4 regions of the Sporosarcina sp. P3 genome follow, and region 3 is predicted to be linked to each of the others. Evidence: riboswitches for the same ligand, from Rfam matches in the RefSeq annotation. Region 3 holds a riboswitch; each other region holds the start of a gene.
What was found. A riboswitch is a leader RNA that binds a small molecule or an ion and turns the genes downstream of it on or off. The one in region 3 is predicted to bind cobalamin.
Positions count from the first base shown of each region.

Region 1: linked by a shared signal. The riboswitch ahead of CSV61_RS05605 (ribonucleotide reductase N-terminal alpha domain-containing protein) and the one ahead of metE (5-methyltetrahydropteroyltriglutamate--homocysteine S-methyltransferase) in region 3 are both predicted to bind cobalamin.
Region 2: linked by a shared signal. The riboswitch ahead of cobJ (precorrin-3B C(17)-methyltransferase) and the one ahead of metE (5-methyltetrahydropteroyltriglutamate--homocysteine S-methyltransferase) in region 3 are both predicted to bind cobalamin.
Region 4: linked by a shared signal. The riboswitch ahead of CSV61_RS14335 (hypothetical protein) and the one ahead of metE (5-methyltetrahydropteroyltriglutamate--homocysteine S-methyltransferase) in region 3 are both predicted to bind cobalamin.

Region 1 covers NZ_PDZE01000003.1:262,877-269,137, forward strand. Annotated here, with positions in the region: gene CSV61_RS05590 (YibE/F family protein) at 1-556, opposite strand, end outside; gene CSV61_RS05595 (YibE/F family protein) at 553-1,680, opposite strand; gene CSV61_RS05600 (CdaR family transcriptional regulator) at 1,815-2,930, opposite strand; gene CSV61_RS05605 (ribonucleotide reductase N-terminal alpha domain-containing protein) at 3,006-4,280, opposite strand; cobalamin riboswitch at 4,454-4,628, opposite strand; gene CSV61_RS16705 (hypothetical protein) at 4,794-4,964, opposite strand; gene mdh (malate dehydrogenase) at 5,334-6,261, opposite strand, start outside.
Region 2 covers NZ_PDZE01000003.1:118,172-124,432, reverse strand. Annotated here, with positions in the region: gene truA (tRNA pseudouridine(38-40) synthase TruA) at 1-281, shown strand, start outside; gene rplM (50S ribosomal protein L13) at 455-892, shown strand; gene rpsI (30S ribosomal protein S9) at 912-1,304, shown strand; cobalamin riboswitch at 1,667-1,843, shown strand; gene cobJ (precorrin-3B C(17)-methyltransferase) at 1,974-3,632, shown strand; gene cobK (precorrin-6A reductase) at 3,642-4,424, shown strand; gene CSV61_RS04860 (precorrin-8X methylmutase) at 4,414-5,079, shown strand; gene CSV61_RS04855 (cobalt-precorrin-5B (C(1))-methyltransferase) at 5,096-6,190, shown strand; gene cbiE (precorrin-6y C5,15-methyltransferase (decarboxylating) subunit CbiE) at 6,165-6,261, shown strand, end outside.
Region 3 covers NZ_PDZE01000012.1:16,846-23,106, reverse strand. Annotated here, with positions in the region: gene metE (5-methyltetrahydropteroyltriglutamate--homocysteine S-methyltransferase) at 1-1,439, opposite strand, end outside; cobalamin riboswitch at 1,586-1,718, opposite strand; gene CSV61_RS13520 (malate synthase G) at 2,112-4,301, shown strand; gene CSV61_RS13515 (hydrolase) at 4,438-4,977, shown strand; gene CSV61_RS13510 (SLOG family protein) at 5,020-5,577, opposite strand; gene CSV61_RS13505 (acyl-CoA dehydrogenase family protein) at 5,574-6,261, opposite strand, start outside.
Region 4 covers NZ_PDZE01000014.1:10,868-17,128, reverse strand. Annotated here, with positions in the region: gene CSV61_RS14345 (GNAT family N-acetyltransferase) at 1-166, shown strand, start outside; gene CSV61_RS14340 (MATE family efflux transporter) at 163-1,509, shown strand; cobalamin riboswitch at 1,654-1,844, shown strand; gene CSV61_RS14335 (hypothetical protein) at 2,096-2,317, shown strand; gene CSV61_RS14330 (FtsX-like permease family protein) at 2,366-4,309, opposite strand; gene CSV61_RS14325 (ABC transporter ATP-binding protein) at 4,299-5,060, opposite strand; gene CSV61_RS14320 (sensor histidine kinase) at 5,164-6,168, opposite strand; gene CSV61_RS14315 (response regulator transcription factor) at 6,165-6,261, opposite strand, start outside.

The sequences.
Region 1 (6,261 bases), on a different contig from region 3:
TATTCGTATCGGTTCCTAAAATATCCCGCCCAATGCTGACACCTGACTTGAACAATTCCTTCTTACTTAAGCCAGGCGTATGCTTAAATACTTCATGCATGGTCGTAGCGATCGATATAGCGACGTCCATGATCGCCCCAATCGTACTCATGATAATGACGGAAGCACCGATTTTTACAAAGTCCACACCAATATAGAGAGACATACCTGCGATTGCCTCTTCTTCCTCTTCCCCAAATCCTTGAATCATGAGCTTTTGGGATACTAACACAATGAAAAACAACAATAAACTGATGGTAATCATCGTTGCGATAAATGCGAGTACCGTTTTACTGTTCACTTCATTAATATAAAACAAGCTGATGCATCCAATAACGATACAGGCGATAAATGTAATTAGAATAGGATTGGCATTTGCATCCAACATAAAAAACATCGTAAAGAAGACGACGCCAAAGTTAAAAAACAGAGAAATAAATGATCTCGCTCCACTTTTTCCACCTACCCAGATCATCAATACAAGTAAAATAACCGCGAGCCATACAAGTACATTCATATTCTCGCCCTCTTTCGTTCAATGAAGAAGATCGCTGTATAAAGTCCAATGGGGATTGTCAAAACAATTCCAATTCCACCAGCTAACGCACGTGCTAATTCCAACGACAAATTCATTGAAAGCGCAAAGCCTACGGGAGAAGCATTTTTCAAATAAAGGATCAACATAGGGATGGATCCACTGATGTAAGCAAAAAATAGAATGCTTGTAATAGTCCCCATAATGTCTTTGCCAATATCTAGGCCAGATGCTCTCAGCGCTTTAACAGATATCGTGTGATCTCTTTCATATAATGCAAACATCGAAGACGACATCGTAATGGCCACATCCATGATTGCACCGAGCGATCCGATAAATAGCCCTACCATAAAGATGGTATGATAAGGACGCGTCAAAAACTGCATTTCCTCGTAACGCAGCCCGTTCCCCGATGTAATCCATATGACCAGAGATGTAATGGAAAGAGATATGACTGTTGCGACAAGCGTAGCTACAATTGCCGCATACGTTTTTTCAGTGCGGCCACTAACGAGCAGGAGTGAAATGGTGGTGAATAACAGGATACAAAATCCGCAAACTACAAGTAAACTGACCTCGTAATATTTCACATAAATATCTAAAGCGAATGATAGTACCAAGACATTCAACACAAAACCTACTATCGCTAATAGCCCTTGCTTATGCCCGACAATTAGTAGTGTAAAGACGAATATCCACGCAACGACTAGTACGTATTTATCACGTTTTACGTCTGTAATACTGCCTGCTAGTTGCTCTCCAACTTTGGAATCAATGGAAATAAATACTTCATTTCCTATATGGTACTGCTGATCGTACGCACCAGAAGAGGAATACTCATTGACCAACTGGACATCTTGCCCTTTTTCTTCGCCGTTCATAATCCTAGCTACGATCTGCTGGACAAATAGCGTATCTTCATTGCCATGCATATCGGTTACGCTAGTTTCTTCCTTTATTGTTGTATCGATCACCTTAGCGATCGGTCGGTCATAGAATGAATGATTTTGATTGACAAAGGCAATGGAACCGAGACAGCAAATTGCTACGATCAAAAACAAGATCCACTGCCATGTTGTAATGTTTCTGATTCTGTTCAAAACAATCCTCCTGACACCCTTGGGATGAGACACAGATTAATCCTACCATGAATAAGACATAAAACTGAAAAAAATAACCTGTTGCCCAATCCAATAAGAAAAGCTTCGATTCCCCTATCGGAAGCGAAGCAATTTACCACTTATTCCTTACTAAACGACTGCTCTTCCATTAAACGCAAAGCCAAGTATAGTAGAAAGACATCATGCGTACTGGACACAGATAATCCTGTTAACTGCTCGACCTTTTGCAGACGATAAGACCATGTATTTTTGTGGATATGCAGACGCTGCGCGGTATTTTGCATTGACTGGTCTTCTTCAAACCATACCGTCAAATTATCCAGCAAGTCTTGATGATCCTTCAGTGGTGCAACTGTGCGCTTTAAAAATTCCTGCTTTACTACATCGGGAATACTCTGCAATACAATTTCCAGACGCAGTTCATGCTCAAAGACAATATCACCCGATTCCTTTGTAGCATGAACAGCTCGTTCTGCTTGCGCAAATGATTTAGCTAAGTCGAAATAATGTGTGGATGCTCCTATACCTGCGACCACCCGTACTTTCTTGCGCCGTTTTATATGAAGCAATAAGAACTCTAACTCGTTTTTTACTGTTTGCTGATTCATTTCAGGTAATAATAATAAAATTTTATTTTGTGCCCAGCGGATCATCTTCATGGAAGGATGGATGTTTTGAATCGACGCAAATGTCTCTATCTCTTCGACTGTAAACTGTTCCAATAAATCCAGTACTTCTAGTACCACCACTTGACGATAGAGTGTAACGTCGATTCCGAGCAGAACCCCCCGCTCCATAAACCGTTCATCTTTCTTCTTTCCTGTCAGCCAGTCAAAGACGAAAAACTCCACATCACGCACTTTTTCATCCTTCTGCTTTCGTTTCATGGAATCTTGAATGAACAGTTCTGCTACGCGTAAAATCAGCTGTGCCTGCGGGTGAATATCGTCTGGATCGCCCGTTACGCCTAGTACGGCAATCGGTTCATCTGCAATGATAATCGGCAAGACGATTCCCCTACGGACCCCATGTAGACGCCCTACTTCGTCATCCCCCATGCGAAGCACCATTTTCTGACGCATGCTTAGCAGTGCTCCTTCATGGAACTGGTTGATTCGAGCTGGTTCTGTGCTCGCTTGAATAAAGCCTCTTCGATCCGTTAAAATCACTTGCTGTCGTATCAGATTCGATAATTCCGTTACCATTTCATGTCCTAATGTATCAAATTGAAACACTTGTCTCACCTCGAATGGAAACTGCTACTCCTACTAAGTTTACGTTACTTTAGTTTCCACTACAATAGAGAGGTTTCAGATAAGTCGGACTTCTGGAATTCTACCGCTCCATGCCTTTATAAGTAGTTGCAACAGTTCTGCTGTTTCAATGGTGGCAGACTTTCCTAGCGTGACAGATCCACCTCGATCAGTATGTCGCTGTTCTGCAGTTATTCGGTCAATCATCGCGATTTGCTGTTGTTTGGTTGCCTGGTTTATCGAACGAGGCTTGACTGTAGCTGCTTTACGTAGAGGTGTTTTCATTCCGCTTTGACAGGATGCCGCCTCCAAGTAGCAGTTTATTTCTCGGGCTACCCTTTCAATAAACTGGGTAGCCTTTTTTGAATGTAAACCAATTTGCTGGTCAGCTATTGCGGTTTCCCATCCTACCACTTCAATTTGTATAGTACGTCCCCATATACTCTCAATGCCATTTAGCAAACGTACAAGTATGGTACAAGTACGTACCAATTCTTTTTCCCGCATAACATGTGGTAATTGAATATACGAATGTAGCACTGCCTTTTCTTGTTGTTCATGATTATGAAAATGCACTACAACACCCTCACTTCCAAGTAGTCGCTTCATTAAACCGATGGCAGAAACCTTTTTATGTGCAATAGAAGAAACGTCAGCGACACGAGAGAATCGCTCAAAGTTAAAATTGCCAAGTGGGCATCCAAAAGTGCGTTCTACTTGTTCAGCATCAAATAAACTCCAAGAGCTGCATGCTTTTACTTGTTCCATAAAATAATCGGGTATACGTATATGCTTTTCTTTTACCTTACTTGATAAAAATGATGCAATTCTACTGTCGGCAATATCCATAGCATATTGCCGAACTCCCGTCTTTCGCTGATAGAATGACTTTCCGAAGAAGGACATAATTTCAGCTGGCAAAGTCACATAGCCATGACTCAGTATCCAATATGCTTCCTGTACTTTTTGCAAGCGCTGGACAGTTTCATTTTGCATGGCGGCCATAGCTATGAGCATGAGTCTTTCCTGAGGCAGTCCTAACCTTTTATCGTCATAATCGGACGTGACAAATTCATTCATATATTGCTGCAACTGCTCAGAAGAAATCAGTTGATCACGTTCCGCTACAATCTGTAAGCCAAGCCATTTGATTTCACTTACTGAATAGTTATAAATCCATTGACCGTATAACCCGTCCTGTAACAATTTCCTTACTACTTGATGAAATCCTGAATACACGGGTCTTCCACGTTGTTGTTCTGCTTGCTTATACAATATCTGCAACAACGCATATTCATGTAAATGTTCTCTTGTCTGTTCATATACTCTCATGTTGCGGTCTCCTTTCGTAAACAACAAAAAACAATCATTCCGCCTCTTCGGCAAGATGATTGCAATAGTTGTGAATGAGGAAACAAATTCAGGTAGTTTGAATATACTCCACGCAAAAAACATAGAGACAGATACCTTTTTTGCTCCCACTCCTCAACCCCCGAAGAAAGTGTTGCTATTACGAAACGTGGCAGGTCTCCTGGCTTCACTTCATCCTTCCGTTAGTGCCTTCCCATGTCTCCATAGTGGCTAATTCTAACGGTCGTCCGTGTGTACAGTTGCGGGGACAGCTCCGGTTTACGGATTCCCTTTTATACCTTGATAGGTACCAACGCATCGTGCAAACTCGTTTATTTGATTGAATTCATTTTATCATGGATAACATAGAGGGTGGTAGCGTTTGTTTTATTTAGAAGCAAGGCATAACTTAACAGGGTACCTATGCACAAAACTACTGTGAGTCCATCCACAATCGTTTTTGCTAGGCACCCTGTATCGAGCTTTCTTCATTACTTACATTAGTTGTTGTTCGCATAGACAGCCGCACTCCGCCAATCCTTGAACATACGCTTCTTCCCACGTAATCCCATGGATGAAACCATTCTCTGAGTAACCTGTGATCAAATAAAACGTCTCATTTTGCTCTGGTAGTGTTGAATTGTTTTGATAGTGGTTGTTTTGCATTAAAATTACCTCCTGGATTTGTATTTTTCTTAGTATATGCCTTGTCGGGATATAAAAGAATATGTCCTTTGCCTTTATAAAAAATGGTAGCGCTTACATTCAAAGGTCATAGGAGAGAACATTCTTTATATGTTTCCGATTATATATAGTAAAGGCATATTTCATAATTCAGTTAATTCTGTTTATTGTATCACAAATAAAATTATAAGTAAATAAAGAAATTATAATTCTCTATTAACTATTGTGAATTTTTTAAATGAACATATGACTTCTCTATCATTCAATGAATGAAATGCACTCCGAAATACTTCTTTCTATAGAAAAATATCTCCCTAAGTCCTCGTTACGACTTAGAGAGATCAATAGTGATTAAGACATTTGCTTTTCGCAAATGTCGATCACTGCTTTGACAGAGTCAGCTGAATGATCGAGAGCTGTTTGTTCTTCCGCTGTTAATGGGAGTTCAATTACACTCTCGATCCCATTTCCACCTAAAACAGTAGGAACGCCTAAATAAATATTTTGATATCCATATTCGCCTTCTAAATAAGCGATAGATGGCATAATTCGTTTCTTATCTTTTATAATTGCTTCCGCCATCTCCACCAAAGCCGCCGCAGGTGCGTAATACGCGCTACCATTACCTAACAACGAGACGATCTCGCCGCCGCCTTTTCGAGTACGCTCCACAATTGCTTCCAATCGTTCATTCGAAATGATTTTATCCAATGGAATGCCTCCAGCGTAAGAATAACGCACAAGTGGAACCATATCATCACCATGTCCACCAAGGACAAAGCCGGAAATATCTTCTACGGAAATATTCAATTCTTCCGAGATGAACGTATTAAAACGGGCAGTATCCAGCACACCCGATTGACCGATTACGCGGTTTTTAGGAAAACCGGTTGTTTTATAGCAAACATATGTCATCGCATCTACCGGGTTACTTAAAATCAACACCACGCTGTCTGGTGCGTAACGCTTCACTTGTTCAGAAACAGAACGCATAATCTTCGCATTGGTCGCAACTAAATCATCACGACTCATACCTGGTTTCCGCGCGACGCCGGCTGTAATGATCACCATTGCAGCGCCTTCAATATCCTCGTAATTTGAAGTGCCTGTAATACGGGAATTGAACTGTTGCACAGGACTTGTCTGAAGGAGATCCAGTGCTTTACCTTTGGTAGGATTGGAGAGGTCTGGAATATCGACCAATACGATGTCCCCTAATTCCTTCTGCGCTGCCATCAATGCAGCAGTCGCACCTGTATGACCCGCTCCGATGACTGCA
Region 2 (6,261 bases), on a different contig from region 3:
ACTTTACAAGTTTCTGTTCGGCGAAGACCGCTACTTCGAATAAAGTCCGCACGATCCGAAAACTAACACTTGAACGGCATCAGGACGAACTAGTTCTTGAAGTGGAAGGAGATGGATTTCTTTACAATATGGTTCGTACGATTGCTGGTGCTTTGTTAGCAGTCGGCATTGGTTGGGACGAGCCTGAAGATATCCAAAAAATACTCGAGGCGAAAGATCGCCAAAGAGCAGGGAAAACTGCGGCGGCACACGGTTTGTACTTACTAGAAGTCACATATTGAAGTCATGGCAACTAATCCTGGCGTATACATAAAAACGCTTGACTTTATTGGCAATAAAGGATAACATGATAAATGGTATTTCAATAACCCCACAAACAAGCCCCGGAAGTTTATTTGTGTTTAGGGATAGAGAAAACAGGGAACAGATTTGATATTTTAGGAGGAAATACAATATGCGCACAACATTCATGGCTAAAGGTCACGAAGTCGAACGTAAATGGCTAGTTGTCGACGCTGAAGGACAAACGCTTGGTCGTCTTGCTTCAGAAGTTGCAACTCTTTTACGCGGTAAACATAAACCAACGTTTACACCACATGTTGATACAGGCGATCACGTCATCATCATCAACGCTGAAAAAATCCAATTGACTGGTAACAAGTTGAAAGATAAAATGTACTACCGTCACTCTGGTTACACAGGTAGCATCAAGTCACGTACTGCTCTAGAAATGCGTACAAACTACCCTGTAAAAATGCTTGAACTTGCGATTAAAGGAATGCTTCCAAACGGTCCTCTAGGTCGTCAAACAATCAAGAAATTACACGTATTTGCTGGTCCAGAACATCAGCATGCAGCACAAAAACCAGAAGCTTTCGAGCTTCGCGGTTAATTAAGAGGAGGAAACCCACTTGGCACAAGTACAATATATCGGCACTGGCCGTCGTAAAAGTTCAGTAGCTCGTGTACGTCTAATTCCTGGCGAAGGCAAAATTGTCGTCAATAATCGTGACGTAGAAGACTACGTACCATTCGAAACACTTCGTGAAATCATTAAACAACCACTAGTTACAACGGAAACACTTGGAAGCTACGATATCCACGTTAACGTTCACGGTGGAGGTTACACAGGTCAAGCAGGCGCAATCCGTCACGGCGTTGCTCGTGCATTGCTTACTGTAGATCCTGATTTCCGTGCAGCACTTAAATCAGCAGGATTCCTAACACGTGATCCACGTATGAAGGAACGTAAAAAATATGGTCTTCGCGGCGCTCGTCGTGCACCTCAGTTCTCAAAACGTTAATATTGATTTCATATCAACCTTTACAACCTCTTTCCGAGTTTTTGGAAAGAGGTTTTTTAGAGTTTTAAATTTCTTCCCGTAATTAACACTGTAGTCTATCCTAATAGTTCATAACCCACTAATTCAAGTAGTGAGTAGTTTGTAAATGTATAGCTATGCTTGACTTTGACTGCGATATTCTAAAATGTAAAGATTTACTGAATGCCTCTAGCTTGCGATCATGGTTGCACTGAGGACGAGTTTTCTTGAGAATAGAAAACAAAGAAATTCAGAAAGAAGAGATAGTCTATCAGAAGGGTATAGAAAATAAACCAAAGTAGGTTTGTAGATTAGAAGATTATGTGTTATATTTATGAAAATTAAATAAACTAATTTAAATAAGTGCTCACATTGTGAGTTAAAAGGGAAACTAGTGAAATTCTAGTACAGCCCCCGCTACTGTAAATGCTGATGAAATTACAATACCACTGAGAAATTGGGAAGGTGTAAGAGTAAAGTGAAGCTTGAGTCAGGAAACCTGCTTATTTAAATGACACTTTACTTTTCGGTGGGAGAAGTATGGGCGGGACAATAATATTAATTGTTTTTTTTAGTATGACTTCTAATATACTTTCACGTGCCTACACTCCCCTGAAAAGGAGTGTAGGCATTTTTATTTGGAGGGAAATCATGAAAAAGGGAAAAATTTATGTCGTCGGCTTTGGTCCCGGTGCTACTGAACATATTACGGGACGGGCATTAGACGCACTGCAAGCAAGTGATTATATTATTGGTTATAAAACGTATGTAGAGCTGATTAAGCATTTGGTAACGGCGAAGTCTATTGTCAGCACAGGAATGACTGAAGAAGTTTCACGTGCACAAGATGCTGTTAAGAAAGCGGAGGCAGGCGGTATTGTCTCAGTAATTTCCAGTGGTGATTCAGGTGCGTATGGCATGGCTGGATTAGTGTATGAGGTGCTGGTCGAAAAGGGCTGGACTGAAGCAGAGGGAATTGATGTAGAAATCGTTCCAGGTATTTCAGCTATTAACTCATGTGCAAGCTTACTGGGTGCACCTGTTATGCATGATTCTTGTACGATCAGTTTGAGTGACCATCTGACACCATGGACTGTTATCGAAAAACGTATTGAAGCTGCCGGGATGGCGGATTTTGTCATTGCTTTATACAATCCAAAGAGCGGACGCCGGACGCGTCAAATTGTAGAAGCACAGAATATCTTACTAAAATATCGCTCCCCTGATACGCCTGTAGGCCTGGTGAAAAGTGCGTATCGTGAAAACCAGCGTATTGTCCTAACGACATTATCGGAAATGCTTGAGCATGATATTGGAATGCTGACGACTGTCATTATCGGTAACTCTTCCACTTTCTTTTATGATGGAAAGATTATTACACCGCGCGGTTACCAACGTAAATATACGTTGGGAGAAGGTAAACAAAGTTTAAAACCGCATCAGCGTTTGAAAAAGGAAGCAGAACCATGGGCGCTTGATCAGGAAACCGGAGAGGCGCGGTCAGGATATGAGGAAATCATAAGTAAGGTGCCCGAGCAGGCTCCTGTGCAAGAACCAGAGCCAAAAGAAAAGGTTCAGTCAATGGATATGGCATTAAAGGCTTTATCTATGGTTTCAGAAGAAGAAGTGGAAAACCCATTTTTGGTGAGGCAGCCGATCGAGAATATATTTGAATTTTCCGTTTCGCCTGGTGTTGCTAATAAAATGATCACAGCAGAACAGATGCTGGTTTTAGCTGAAGTCGTTGGTGAGAAAGGCACATTGGAATATACACCGGATCATCGTTTTATTGTAAAAGTTACAACAGATAATCCTGAAGCGATTGTTGAAAAACTTGAAAACGAACGCTTTACAGTCATGCCGGCAGGGGAAGTCTTAAAAGTTAAAGCGTGTGATTTTTGTTACGGAGAAAAGGCGGATTCTATCCCATATGCGGAAGAAATCGCAGCAAAGTTTGAAGGGATGAAGCTTCCAAAGCAGTTGCATGTCGGGTTCAATGGTTGCGGCATGGCATGTTATCGCCCTGTGTTTGACGACATTGGAATTGTTTACCGAAAGAAAAAGTTTGATTTATTTATTGGAGCGAAACCGGTTGGCCGTACTGCTCATGCTGCCCAGCCAATCGCTGAGGGAATTGAACCGGATAATTTAATCCCGTTGGTCACCAAAATTATAGAAGAATATGAACAAAATGCACACCCTAACGAACGTTTCTTTAAGTATTTTAAACGTGTTAAAAAAGTACTGAACTATGACTATTACGACATGAGCTGCAAGATTGAAGTAGAGCCGGCGCCTTGCGGGGATTAGGAGGAAGTTATGATTTTATTTTTAGCAGGTACCAGCGATGCAAGGGCCTTAGCCATTCATTTGCAGAGTCTCGGCCACTCCCTGATCGCCACAGTAGTAACCGATTCTGCTGCAGAAAGTTTAAAAGCAAATGATATCGCGTATCAGGTGGGCAGGTTAACGGCGGATGATATGGAGGAGCTGATTCGAAAGCATGAGATGACTTGTGTTGTGGATGCCAGTCATCCTTATGCGGAGGAAGCTTCGAAAACGGCTATGAAAGCGGCTAAGGCATGCGGTGTTCCATATATTCGCTATGAACGTCCGAAGGAAAAGTTTGTTTCTCCACTGATTACGGAAGTTGAAAGTTATGAAGAGGCCGCCAAGCTGGCTCAAACACATAAAGGAACGGTTATGTTGACTACGGGAAGTAAGACGCTGGAAGTGTTTGCGGACTATTTATTGCGTGATGAAATTCGCTTGATCTGCAGAATGCTCCCAAACATAGGGAACATGGAAAAGTGCGATAAGTTAGGAATCAAACAAAAGGATATTATCGCAATACAAGGACCGTTTTCTGAATCACTGAATAAGTCGTTATGCGAGCAATACGACGTGACGTTAATGATCACCAAGGAAAGCGGAAAAGTAGGATCTGTGGATGAGAAAATTACCGCCGCCTTGGAACTGGAAATACCAGTTATTTTGATTAAACGACCAAAGCTTCAATATGATAATTTTTGTACGTCTTTTGAAAAAGTTACCCAACTATTAGGAGGTTTAATACTTGAAAAATCCAAACATGAACTTTAATACGAAATTCACACCACTAACTGTAGATCCAGATAAAATTTATGATCACAGTTTCTCAATTATCAAAGAAGAGATGGGAGAACACCCATTTACAGATGAGCAGTGGATGGTAGTTCGGCGCGTAATTCACGCTTCAGCGGATTTTGAGTTAGGACGCAGCATGATTTTCACACCTGACGCACTCGAGGCGGGAATCCAATCAATTTTAGCAGGACGTCACGTAGTAGTAGACGTACAAATGATAGAGAGTGGTTCAGGCCGCAAACGATTCCAGAAGCATGGCAGCGACTTACATTGTTACATTGCGGATGAGGATGTCGCAAAGGAAGCGAAAGTTCAAGGTACAACACGTGCGATTATATCGATGCAAAAAGCAACTCGTTTGCACGAAGGCGGAATATATGCCATCGGTAATGCACCCACTGCATTGTTAGAGTTAATTCGTTTAATTAAAGAGGGGATCGCCAAACCGGATTTAATTATTGGGATGCCGGTGGGCTTTGTTTCGGCGGCCGAATCAAAAGAGGAACTGGCAGTCCTTGAAGGTATTCCGTTTATCACCAATATAGGGAGAAAGGGTGGCAGTACAGTGACAGTAGCTGCACTGAATGCCATTTCGATCATGGCAGATGAGCGCGCAAAGCAAACAAACTAAAAAAGACCCATCAAAAATGCGTCATGGCTACACTACAGGATCTTGTGCTACGGCAATGACCAAGGCAGCGTTACAAGGATTGGTGACGGGAAAAGTGCCGGAAGAAGTCACTATTTATTTACCTGTTGGCAAGTACGCCACATTCAAAGTGACGGCATTTGAAGTAGTAGATGGCGGTGTAATGTGCGAGACCATCAAAGATGCGGGCGATGATCCTGATGCGACACACAAAGCCCGGATTCAGAGTACTGTTTACTATTCAAAGGAAGAAGGTATCCATTTGGACGGAGGGATTGGCGTAGGACGGGTGACGAAACCGGGACTCCCCGTACCCGTCGGTCAAGCAGCCATTAACCCGGTACCACGTAAAATGATACTTGGGGTTGCACAAGAAGGATTCGAGCATTACCAATTGAAACGCGGAATAGATGTGGTGATTTCCGTACCTGATGGAGAAGAAATTGCTAAAAAAACATTGAATGGGCGTCTGGGTATTATTGGAGGAATTTCAATATTAGGAACCCGCGGGACAGTAGTGCCATTTTCGAGTTCTGCCTTCATGGCAAGTATTGCGCAGGCAATCAGTGTGGCAAAAGAAGCGGGCTGTGATCATGTGGTTATCACGACAGGCGGCCGCAGTGAAAAGTTTGCTTTGAAACAATATCCGCATTTACCGGAAGAAGCCTTCATAGAAATGGGCGATTTTATTGGTTTTACGCTTAAGAATATTGCGCGCAAGAAAATCGCCAAAGTTTCCCTGGTGGGAATGATGGGAAAGTTTTCAAAACTGGCACAGGGCGTAATGATGGTTCACTCAAAAAGCGCGCCGATCAACTTCGGATTTTTGGCGGAAATGGCAAATAGAGTAGGTGTCGATGAAAAAACTCAGGAGGAAATTCTGCAGGCCAACACTGCATCACAAGTTGGCGAAATACTTCAAGGAAACGATGCGTTCTTTGAAGCGCTGAGTAAAAACTGCTGCTACTATGCTCTAAATCATATGAACGCCGAGGTTGAAGTATCGACATCATTGTATGCAATGAATGGAGACTGTTTAGGAAAGGCTGAGAACATTGACAAATTGGATGAAAATGATTGGTATAGGGGATAATGGCGCGGCAGGATTGCTCCCTCAATATATAGAGTGGATCAATGAATGTGATGTGCTAGTAGGTGGAGAAC
Region 3 (6,261 bases):
CCCAAGTCTTCTTGAATATCGATCCATTCTTTAATTTCAGCATGAACGAAATCTTTGTATTGTTGATTCGTAATTTCACCTTTTCTCCATTTATTCCGTGTAGCCCGAACTTCTGGCGTTTGTGGGAAACTACCGATTGTTGTAGTAGGAAGGAGTGGCAATTGGAATTTTTCTTGTTGCTTCACTTTGCGCTCCGCAAATGGGAGATTGCGCTTACTGTCAGAAAGTAGGCTTCCAGAAGTCGCTTCACGTACCTCTTTATTATTGCGAGCAGGAAGGGCATTAAATGCAGTCAATGCTGCTTCGCTGTCTTCAAATACTTTAGTGAATTTCTCTTTTCCATATTTTAGAGCTGTTTGAATCGTCCTGACTTCTTCCAGCTTCTCGTCGGCAAATGCTAAAGCGTTCAAGATTGTTTGATCTAGTTTCTGTTCCGAGCGAGTCGTGACAGGTGAGTGGAGCAAACTACATGAAGGTTGAATCCACAATTTATCGGGTGAAACTTGCTGTTGGATGGTTTCGGCCAATGTAAGCTTTTTCTGTAAATTGGAACGCCATACGTTGCGTCCATCTACAATCCCTGCTGCAAGTACTTTGTCTGTTGGGAAACCATGTTGCGTCAGATGATCTAAGTTTTTCTCGCGTCCGTGGACGAAATCGAGTCCGATCGCTGAAACGGGTAACGCAATCGTTTCCGTGTAATGTTCCACTGCATCAAAATATGTCTGTAGAACAATATGCAGACCACTCAGATTTTTCGTTAATTGTGAATAAATTTCTGTAACAGTTTTCATTTCATCTGAGCTAATAGATGTACATAGAATTGGCTCATCGATTTGAACCCATTGAACGCCTTCGTCTTGTAATTCCTGTAGTACCCTTTGATAGAGTGGGATCAATTGCAGGATAATAGACGGCACATCATGATCTTCAAACCCTTTGGATAACTTGAGTAATGTATAGGGGCCAAGTAGAACAGGTTTACCTTCAATACCCAGTTCTTTCTTCGTTTCACGATAAGCAGTTAGCGGTTTATTTTCAGTTAACTGAAAACGCTGGCCTTCGTATTCGGGCACGATGTAGTGATAGTTCGTATTGAACCATTTCGTCATTTCGGAAGCTACCGCCTCATCATTACCGCGAGCCATGGAAAAGTATGTGGAAGTGGAAACTTGTCCACCTTTCCAGTTAAATCGTGAAGGGATGATTCCGAACATTGCAGACGTATCAAGTACCCGATCATACAATGTAAAATCGCCTACAGCAATCAAATCAATTCCAGCATCTTGCTGTTTCTTCAAGTTCGCCAAGCGGATCTCTTTCGTCGTTTTCAGAAGATCGTCTTCTGAAATCTTCTTTGACCAAAATGCTTCGAGTGCACGTTTCCACTCACGATTCTCACCTATGACGGGATAGCCCGCTATACTGCTTTTTACCATCGATACATTCCCCCTTGATTTTTTGTAATAAAAAAACATCTCTAGGGGAGATGTTAGAAAAGCGAGTGCATATAAAATAACATGCTAAAAACAGCATGTGTTTATAGACTACGTCTGTCTAACACTTCCCTATTCATCGTAGGATTAAGCGTTATGAAAAATAGGCAGGTATCTGGCTGGACGCATTGGCGTCTTCACAGTGGCGGGACCGCTCCAAGAAAAGGATTCCCCTTTAAGAAATGAAAATATTTTCATTCCACCTACTTTTCAAACTATTCAATTCAGATGATTGTCTCTAAAGCTATCACATGCGAAATAGTGTGTCAACTTGCTATCTAAATTTACAGGTGGGGCTCCTTAAAGTACAACTAGCGAAGAGAAGTGATGAAATAGTATAAAATCTTTACTGTTATATAACTGTTGTAAAAAAATTGACTCAGACGTAATTCACCGTGATGTGAAAATTTTCACAATTCAGTTGAAAGTCAACTAGACTTTAGGTATGATAGGTACTAACACGTCTTCAAGTGAAGAAATCACTCGTTTGTTATGTGTCGATTATGAATTGACAGGCTATGGGGTGTTGCCGAATAATGGACGATGATAGGTGTTCATCGCTATATGTTATACAACAGAATAGCGCAAAAAATTATTAAGGGGTGGCTTATATCCATGACAAACTATGAAAAAGTAGGTAAATTGCAAGTCGCAACAGAACTATACAACTTCGTAAACGAAGAGGTTCTTCCGGACTTAGAAATCCAACAAGATCAATTTTGGACAAACTTTGATTCGCTCATTCATGAACTTGCTCCTGAAAACAAAGCGCTATTAGAAAAACGTGATGAATTGCAAAAGGCCATTAATGAATGGCATCAAAATAATAAAGGCGAACTTGATTTCGCTAAATATAAAGAATTCCTAGAAGAAATTGGCTACTTAGAGCCTGTACCTGAGGATTTTAAAGTAACAACAGCAAATGTTGACGATGAAGTCGCAAACCAAGCGGGTTCTCAATTGGTAGTTCCCATCGATAATGCTCGCTATGCATTAAATGCCGCGAATGCACGATGGGGTAGTCTATACGACGCACTTTACGGATCGGATGTTATTAGTAATGAAGCGGGTGCCGAAGCTGGAGTTCAATACAATCCGATTCGCGGGCAGAAAGTAATTGATTTCGCGAAGAAATTGTTAGATCAAGCAGCACCTTTAGCTAAAGGTTCTCATGCGGAAGTGACAGCTTATAAAATTGCAGAAGGTAAACTTCAAATGACGCTTGAAAGCGATCGCACGACTCGCTTGCAAGATGAATCCAAGTTCGTTGGATATAATGGACCTGAAGAGGCGCCGACTGCCGTTTTGTTAGTGAACAATGGATTGCATATTGAAATCGCTATCGATCGTAATGATCCAATCGGTAAAAGTGATAAAGCGGGTGTGAAAGATCTTGTACTCGAAGCGGCACTCTCTACGCTGATGGACTGTGAAGACTCTATTGCTGCAGTAGATGCTGAAGATAAAGTTGGCGTCTACCGTAACTGGCTTGGTCTAATGAAAGGCGACTTGGAATCAACGTTCAAGCGCGGAAGTAAAACAGTTACAAGAAAATTGAATGCTGATCGAACGTATACGAGTGGAGATGGACAAAAGCTGACATTACGTGGTCGTTCATTGATGTTCGTACGAAACGTAGGTCATTTAATGACTAATAATGCGATCCTAGACGAAAATGGTAATGAAGTACCTGAAGGAATCTTAGACGGTGTTCTTACATCCTTGATTGCTACACATAATTTTAAAGAAAACGCAGAGTTTAAAAACTCCCTTCATAATTCTATTTACATCGTGAAACCAAAAATGCATAGTCCAGCTGAGGCAGCGTTTGCGAACAAACTATTTGATCGTATTGAAGATCTACTAGGTGTTGAGCGAAACACAATCAAAATCGGAGTTATGGACGAAGAGCGCAGAATGTCACTGAATTTGAAATCTGCAATCCATGAAGTGAAAGAGCGTATTGCATTTATCAACACTGGATTCCTCGACCGTACAGGCGACGAAATCCATACATCTATGGAAGCAGGTCCAGTTATTCGCAAAGCAGATATGAAAACGTCTAACTGGTTATCCTCCTATGAGTCTGCAAACGTAGCAGTAGGAATCGGAGCGGGTCTGCCTGGACATGCACAAATTGGTAAAGGCATGTGGGCTATGCCTGACTTAATGGCTGCAATGCTTGAACAGAAAATTGCTCATCCGAAAGCGGGAGCGAGTACTGCATGGGTTCCATCACCAACAGCTGCAATTATACATGCATTGCATTACCATGAAGTAAATGTTAAAGATGTACAAGCCGGGATTGACAGTTCAATCGATTACCGCGATGGTATTTTGGACGTTCCATTAGCACCTAATGCGGATTGGTCTGCTGAGGAAGTGCAATCGGAACTTGATAACAACGCGCAAGGTATTTTGGGCTATGTAGTTCGTTGGATTGACCAAGGTGTAGGGTGTTCAACGGTTCCTGATATTAACGACGTCGGATTAATGGAAGACCGTGCAACATTACGTATTTCAAGTCAACATATTGCGAACTGGTTACGTCATGGCGTTTGTACGAAAGAACAAGTACAAGAAACTTTAGAGCGTATGGCGAAAGTAGTAGATCAGCAGAACGCAGATGATGAATTGTATCAGCCGATGGCACCGAACTATAATGATTCCGTCGCATTCCAAGCGGCGTCTGACCTAATATTTAAAGGGGCAGAACAGCCAAGTGGATATACAGAGCCGATCTTGCATGCTCGTCGTATTGAAGCGAAAGCAAAAGCAAAACAAAAAGCGACAGTTCAAAACTAATATCCACTCCAAACCGTCACTCTTTCACTACCAGAAGAGTGACGGTTTTTTACTCACTTAATTAGAGGTGCCACTTTTCAAATAAATCTGTAAACATGCTATACTAGCGACAATGATGAAAGGGGATGAATAAAGTATGTTACAAACCAATCAAACGGTTTTCGTATTAGTCGATGTACAAGGGAAACTTGCACAGATCGTTAATGAAAGTAAGGAATTACATGATAACTTGGAAAAACTGATTAAGGGATTACAAATTTTAGATATTCCTATTTTATGGCTTGAACAATACCCTGATGGTCTAGGGCCAACTTCTGAATCGTTATCGAACTTGCTTGAAAAACAACAACCTATTGCGAAAATGACGTTTAGCGCAATGGGCAACGAGGAATTTGTTAAACAACTGAATGACTTGGATAGGAAGCAAGTAGTACTTGCAGGAATTGAAACGCATATTTGCGTTTATATGACAGCGGCTGATCTTGTGAAGCAAGGCTATGAAGTAGAAGTGGTAGTGGATGCAGTCTCTTCTAGAACAGAAGCTACTAAAATAATCGGCTTACAAAAGATGAAACAACTTGGTGTTTCAGTTACTTGCGTGGAAACAGCTTTGTATGAGTTGCTTGGTGAAGCGGGAACAGATAAATTTAAGCGAGTTTTGAAAGTAATCAAATAGCAAAAAAAGCGAAGTGCCTGTTTTATGGCATTTCGCTTTTTGCTATTCCCATTGTTCTCGTTGCAAATCTTCCGCAATGAGTTGTAAGTCATCCGCGGTGATCGATACTAATTCATAGTTGGTTGTTTCAGCTAGTTGTGCTGCCATTTTCTTAAGGAATTTCGGTGAACCTTCATTTTCCTCGTCGTATACTAGTAACAAAGCATCTGAATTTCGAAGTAGAAACTTATTCTTCTCTACAAATTGCCAAGGTGCTTCATACGGTTTGTTGGTCAGACTCACTGAATAATCTGCGAGTGATAGGATTTGTTCATAAGTCTCTTGTTTTAGTTCATTCCACTTCGACTGTTGATCAAGAAATGGAGTAATAACCGCGTATTGTAAATGGGGGTAGTCTTCTTGCAAATCCCATACGCATTCAATAACCCACGTTTCCACTCCGAGCTGTCCACTGACGATCACCCATTCGAGTCCTTGATCTAGAAGCGCTAATAATTGGTCTGTTAACGCTTTTTTTATGATAGGAATACCTTGATGATCTTCATTGAAAATTCCTAATTCATGGGCTTTATAACCACTCACGAGTAGACGTTTAATCATTGTTGTCCACTAATTGCTGCTTGTGCGAGCTTTGTAATCGTCATATCATCCATCGGTGGATTGTGAAGACCAGCTCGTACATCGCGGTAATATCGCTGAAGAGGATTGGACATTTCCAAGCTTTTGGCACCTACAATACGCATTGCCAAGTTCACAATTTCGATCGCGCTATTCGTTACAATCGACTTCGCTACCCCCAGTTCATTTTGTAAATGAACACGACGAGCAGGGTCATCGTAAATTCTTGCAATATCATAAAGTAAATGACGTGCTTTAATTAGCTCTAAATCCATCTTCCCAATTTGTGTTTGGATATTGAAGAGGGAAGCAATGGGTTCATTAAGGCTGTTTGGCTGATAAGTTGCTGCAAAGTGTACCGCATAATCACGTGCGGCTTGGGCAATTCCCATGTAACATGCAGGAATATGAAGAAGCCAGCCGTTTTGGTTGTTGCCGCGAGGTGCATCATTCACTTCTACTAACTGATCATCTGTCGCTTCCACTTGATCTAGTACGAGCGTCTGGCTTTCGGTACCGCGCATTGAAATCACATGCCACGTATCTTTAATAGAAAGGCCGTTTGTGTCACTTGGCAACAAGAAAAACCCTGTTTTCTGCTTTTCTTCGATCCAAACAGAAACGAGGATATGAGTAAGAGCAGGCGCCATAGTCGTAAACGTCTTT
Region 4 (6,261 bases), on a different contig from region 3:
AAAGTATCAATGCGACAAGATTTTTTTAAGTATTTATCCAAGTAATAAAGCCGCACAGCATGTATATGAAAAGTTCGGTTTTAGGTTAAATGGTAAAATTGATGATGTGGGTGAATTCCCTTGTCTTATTATGGAACTTGATCTACAAAGGAGCCCTGTGCAATGAGTTCTTCTTCACCCAAATTCAATCAATTGGATACTGAGCCTGTAGGACGTATCTTTTTACGTTATTTAATACCGTCAACTGTCGGTATGTTACTAATGGCCATCAACATTGTGGCAGATGGCATTATGGTCGGTAATCGATTGGGTGCAGAAGCATTAGCGGGAGTCGGAATTTCGGCTCCCGTTTATACTATCTTTTTTGCTATTTCTTTGTGGATTGGTATAGGCGCCGCTACGAAATACTCTATGGCGATGGGTGCCAAAGATGTGCAAAAAGCTCGTTCGATTTTCACACATGCGATCGTCTCTATTTTCTTATTCACCACTATAATAGGCTTGACCGCCTTTATTTTTAGAGATCCGCTAGCGTATGCGTTAGGAGCGAATACGACCACTTTCCCTTATGTATCACAATACTTATTTGTGATTTTACTGTTTGGTTTTATCTTTACTGTAGAAAACACGTTTAGCATTTTCGTGCGCAATGATGGAGCACCGAACCTTTCAATGGCCGGGTTAATTGTAACGTCCGTCGTGAACATCATCTTGAATTATGTGTTTTTATTCATTCTAGATTATGGCGTCGCCGGTGCTGCAAGTGCTACAATTATCGCTTCCTTTTTGGGCATGTTAGTACTAGTCACCCACTTTTTTAAGAAAAACAATAATTTAAAACTAATTCGCTTACGATTCAATAGAAAGCTATTCCTAGCTATTCTATTCATTGGTTTTCCGAGCTTCCTTTCCGAGTTGGGAATCTCTTTTTTTACTATTACGCACAATATTGCATTCGAACGGATGGCTGGTACGGAAGGCGTTGCGGCGTTCTCTATTTTGAACTATGTGCACAGTGTTATGCTGATGCTATTCCTAGGAATGGGCGGCGCGATTCAGCCGCTGATCAGTTATTATCAAGGCTCTGGTAATCGAGCACGGATGAAGGAAACTGTAAAAAAGGCCACTCTTACTGTCATGATCGCGGGCGCTGTGTTTTTCCTTGTCGGCCAATTCGCAGCAGGGCCTATCGTATCGATTTTCGGAGACTTCCCACAAGCCGTTAGAGATTTGGCTACTACTGGAATTAACCTGTTCTTCTTCGCTTATTTGTTCACAGGTACGAACTTTGTCATGATGACCTATTATCAGTCTGTCGGCAATGTACGGATGGCTACTTGGATCACCGCGTCACGTGAAATCATCGTCATGTTAATTTTCCTAATGATTTTACCACGCATTTTCGGATTAAATGGTATTTGGTTGTCCATTCCTGCTTCTGAGCTTGTCGTATTTATTAGTGTGTATTTACATCAAAGGAGCGCTACTCGACATTCGTTCATCCACTAAACATTGATCTATAGAACGGGACGGTAAGACCGACATTCCAAGCGGTGCGTTCCGTCGAATTAGTGTCATTCCGTGTTGTAGTAGCAGTGTAACATTATTTTTGTTCATTTCATAAATAAGCGTGATATACTGAAAGAGCAACTGAATATCGTGTTAGAGATAGGTGCGTTTATTTTTCTTAAACGCTTAAAAGGGAAATCGGTGAAAAACCGATGCTGTCCCGCAACTGTGAGTTGGAGTATAATTCGTTACCACTGTTTTACCGCAAGGGAAATGGGAAGGTGGATTATACGATGAAGACGAGCCAGGAGACCTGCCTAGATCAGTACACACCAATACCCTACGCGGATAGGAGGTGTCAAGTGCGGCTTATGAAAAATCATACACAAGCCGACGTACGAAAAAACGGAATCAGGACATTCATTAGGTGGCTTCGATACAGTTTCTATCGATCCAACGTAGATGTATTTCCTGCCGAACCGTTTACTTCGTCATGGCTTCCCACTTAACATCCTTCCAAGCATTTACCGGACGGATGTTTTTTTATGTCAACGAACCAATACACACACGATGAGGAGAATGATTCATGCACAATCAAACAATTGATGACTTTACAAACTTACTAAAAGATACACTGATGTCGGACCGAGTGAGCACTCACTCCACCCCCCTCTCTTTACTAGTAAAAGATATAAAAAAACAGATTTTCGAAGATCAGGCGAATAACACTGCAGAAAAAATTGTGCAACTAGCTAATTTGGATAAAGCATATCAAATTGTGGTTACTGAATTGGTAGGTAGTAACTAATTCATAGTAAAATCCCCCTGACTTAGATGTGTCAGGGGGATCACTTGGTTATAAAGAATCTTTGATTACACGTTTATAGTTCAATACGGATAGCAAGCCAAATATAGAATATAGTACCGTGTAGATGAACATCACAATAATCGTAGGTGCTAACATTTCCGTACCGAATAGGAACCAGCCGGATTTCACAGCAAAATAGCTGTGTAAAAGACCGACGACCAATGGAATGCCGAAATTAAATAGCTGCTTTCGTTGAACCCCTTTAAGTAAATCCGTTTGTGTAAAGCCGAGTTTACGAAGAATAGTGTAGTTCGATTTTTCATCTTCACTTTCGTCCATCTGTTTAAAGTATAGTATACAGCCAGACGTAATAAGGAAGGCGAGACCGAGGAATCCCACGATGAACATGATCATGCCCGCACCTTGCATTTGTTCAGTTCTTTCCTCAAACTTCGATTCATGTCCTGCCCAGTCGTTTATTCCCAACACACTAAATAATTCATTTGCTTTTTCTAGATCATTTTCATTGTCTATATCCACTCCATGATACTCTGTAAATTCAGATGTTATAGACGGATCTTTATCTTTATTCATCTTCCCGAATACTTGATCATCCACCACTGCGACAACGAAAGCATAGGTCACACGCGTTGGAAGGACAGCTGTTTTTTCTATCCCTTTCAGTGTTAGATCATACATATGCTCTTTGCCTCGAAATACGATTTGCTGGTCTGTTTGAAATTTCATGAAATTTTCCGTCAAGCTATCGAAGTTAATGAAGAGTACTTCCTTCTCTGCTACATCTATTTCCGACAATCCTTCATCACTAATGACAATCATTTCTGTGTCGGTATAACTCATATTTTGACTCTCCCCACCAGGAATAGATAGCACTCTCAATAAATCCACAGGTGTAGTCAATAGATCAACAGCTGTCTCAGTATAAGAAATATTTTTACTTTCAAGTGCCTGTGTAAATTCCTTTGCACGTGTAGTATCAGGAATAGTGAAGTCGGCCGGAATAGTTCGCTCTACGGTCTTCTCTACTGAGTAGTATGATATATAACTTAACGACAGTAACGCTATGGATAGCGCAGATAATGAAGTAATAATCATTAATAGAAAGGAATTTGATTTCATTCGAAACATAATTGAAGAGAGAGACAGCACGTCGTTAACGTTCAGATACCCCCCTTTATGTTTACGAATCAGATTAAAGATAAAGCTGACCGAGCCTTTATAGAACAAATAGGTTCCCATGATTACTGAAGCTAGTATGATGATCATGACCAGAAATAGCTGATCACCAAGGAACACACTACTAAACAATCGGGATGATAAATAATAGCCGAATACAATGAGTAGAATACCCAACACACCGATGACCGCCTGGAATACTGTCATCTTTTTGACCCGCTGTTGCGTCACAGTCGTTACACGGAACAAAGATAATATACTTTGCCGTTTAATGAATAGCGCATTCATGATCAAAATTAATACGAAGATTGCCGCAAACACAATCAATGTCCGAACCAAAGCTTCTGAAGAGAAACGTAAGGTTGCAACATCCGTTACACCAGTGACCTTAAATAAAATGAGCATGAGTAATCGTGACATCGAAAATCCTAAGAATAGCCCGATAACGAGAGAACCTACGTATAATACAAAATTCTCTACACTTAAAATACGGAAAACAGTTCCTTTTGTCATCCCGATCAATTGGAATAATCCAATCTCTTTACTGCGTCGTTTAATGAATAGATTGTTAGCATATAGCAAGAATACAGACACGATCACAATCAGAAAAACTGAACCTGATTTAATAGCTGCAGCACCTTTCACTCCTCCTGTTGCATCGTCCAATGCCGGATCGAATTGCAACGTGACAAATGAAAAATACAAACCTACGCTAAAAACCAAGGCAAAGATATACACATAATAATGTTTAAGGTTTTTCTTGATATTGCGGAAAATCAGTTGATTAAGCGTCATGTTGCACACCACCCAACACACCTTGCGTTTTGATGATGTCAGTAAAGAATTCGTTACGCGTCTGATCTCCTTTATTTAGTTGCGTGTAGATTTGTCCATCTTTGATGAACACCACACGTTCACTAAAACTTGCGGCGAGAGGATCGTGAGTCACCATGACAATAGAAGCATTCCTCTTCCTATTGAGATCACTTAGTTTGTTCAACAAATCGGATGCCGCTTTTGAATCGAGAGCGCCTGTCGGTTCATCCGCAAAAATAATGCTCGGATCATGGATGAATGCTCGTGCTGCAGACGTCCTTTGCTTTTGCCCACCTGAAATTTCGTTCGGGTATTTGGCAGCAATTTCGGAAATCCCCAATTCCTCCGCCACTGCATGAAATTTTTCATCGGCTAGTTTTCTAGAAACTTTCTGCACCGATAGCGGAAGCAGTATATTTTCTTTTACTGTTAGCGTATCGAGTAGATTATAGTCCTGAAAGATGAAGCCGAGATGACGTTTTCGGAATTCTGCCATTTGCTTCTCTTTCATCTCGTTGAGGTTCTGCCCTTCTATGTTGATCGTTCCTTGGCTGACGCGATCAATAGAAGAAAGGACATTTAACAAAGTCGTTTTCCCCGAACCCGATGCTCCCATGATGCTGACGAATTCACCTTTTTGTACTTCAAGGTCCAGTGCACGTAATACTTCCTGTTTATTGAATGTATTGCCGTATGTTTTATAGACTTTCATTGCTTGTAAAATCACCATATCCATCACTCCTTGTTCATTCTATCTTAATCAATGTATAGAATTTTCTCCTGCCTTTAATATGACAATTTTAAAAAGCATGTGACGATGCTGTCACATGCTTTTACATACGTGTCATACGAATCATTTCGTTTTCTTTCGCAAAAACCAGCGACAACCGAGTACCTTTCCCTACTGTCGACTCTACTTCCATCGTAATCAACAAGGATTCTGCAACTTGTTTTGCCAAGTACAGCCCCATTCCTGTAGCGGCATGATTTGGATGGTTTGCTGTACCAGTAAAGCCTTTATCGAATATACGAGATACGTCTCTTGGCGCGATTCCCTGCCCAAAATCTTCAATCGATAACGTGGTGATGCCATTCTGGCTAGTACACCGAATACGTACGTCCGAATCCTCACTGTATTTCACTGCATTCGTCAGTAATTGTCTACTAATGAAGCCAAGCCATTTGGCATCGGTCAGTACGTCTATTGTTTCCAATGATACATCAAAACCGATTCGTTTTTGCATACACCATTGCTTTAATGATTTTATCTCCTGAAATAGCAACTTCTGTACATCGACTTTTTCGATATACAAATCATTCTGGATGAATGGAATACGCTTTTGATGAAGTTGCTGATCCAGTAGCAAATGAATGCGAAGCCACTCATACATCAACTGTGAACGAAGCGCAGGGTCTTTTGTACGTTCGATCATTAATTGCAACGTCGTCAAGGGTGTTTTCACTTCATGTATCCAATTCAATATGTCATCTTTTTCTTGTTCTAAATCGGTTTGCAATTTATCCAACTGGTTTTTATACACTTGAATTTGTTCGGAAATTTTTTCGTGAGTAATTGTTTCAAAAGGACTGTTAGCTTCAGGTATTGTAGTCAGATCGAATGATGGCTCTACTGAATGGATGTGTTTATAAAATCTTGTTTCTTTTCCATAACGTGCAACGATAAATAGAACGAAAGATAAACAGGAAATGAATGCTATATAGACAGTAGACGTAAATGGAACGCTCGTGTCCAAATAGCCCATTGCTAGAACGAGCAGTTGCAAGAAGATAAAGAACAGTATCCAACTAACACGTTCCTTTAAAAACATTCGAATCATAATTGCTTTTCCTTCGCCATATAACCTTGCCCCACCTTTGTTTCAATAACATCAGTCAATCCGATTTCTGCAATTCGTTTACGCAGTCGATTG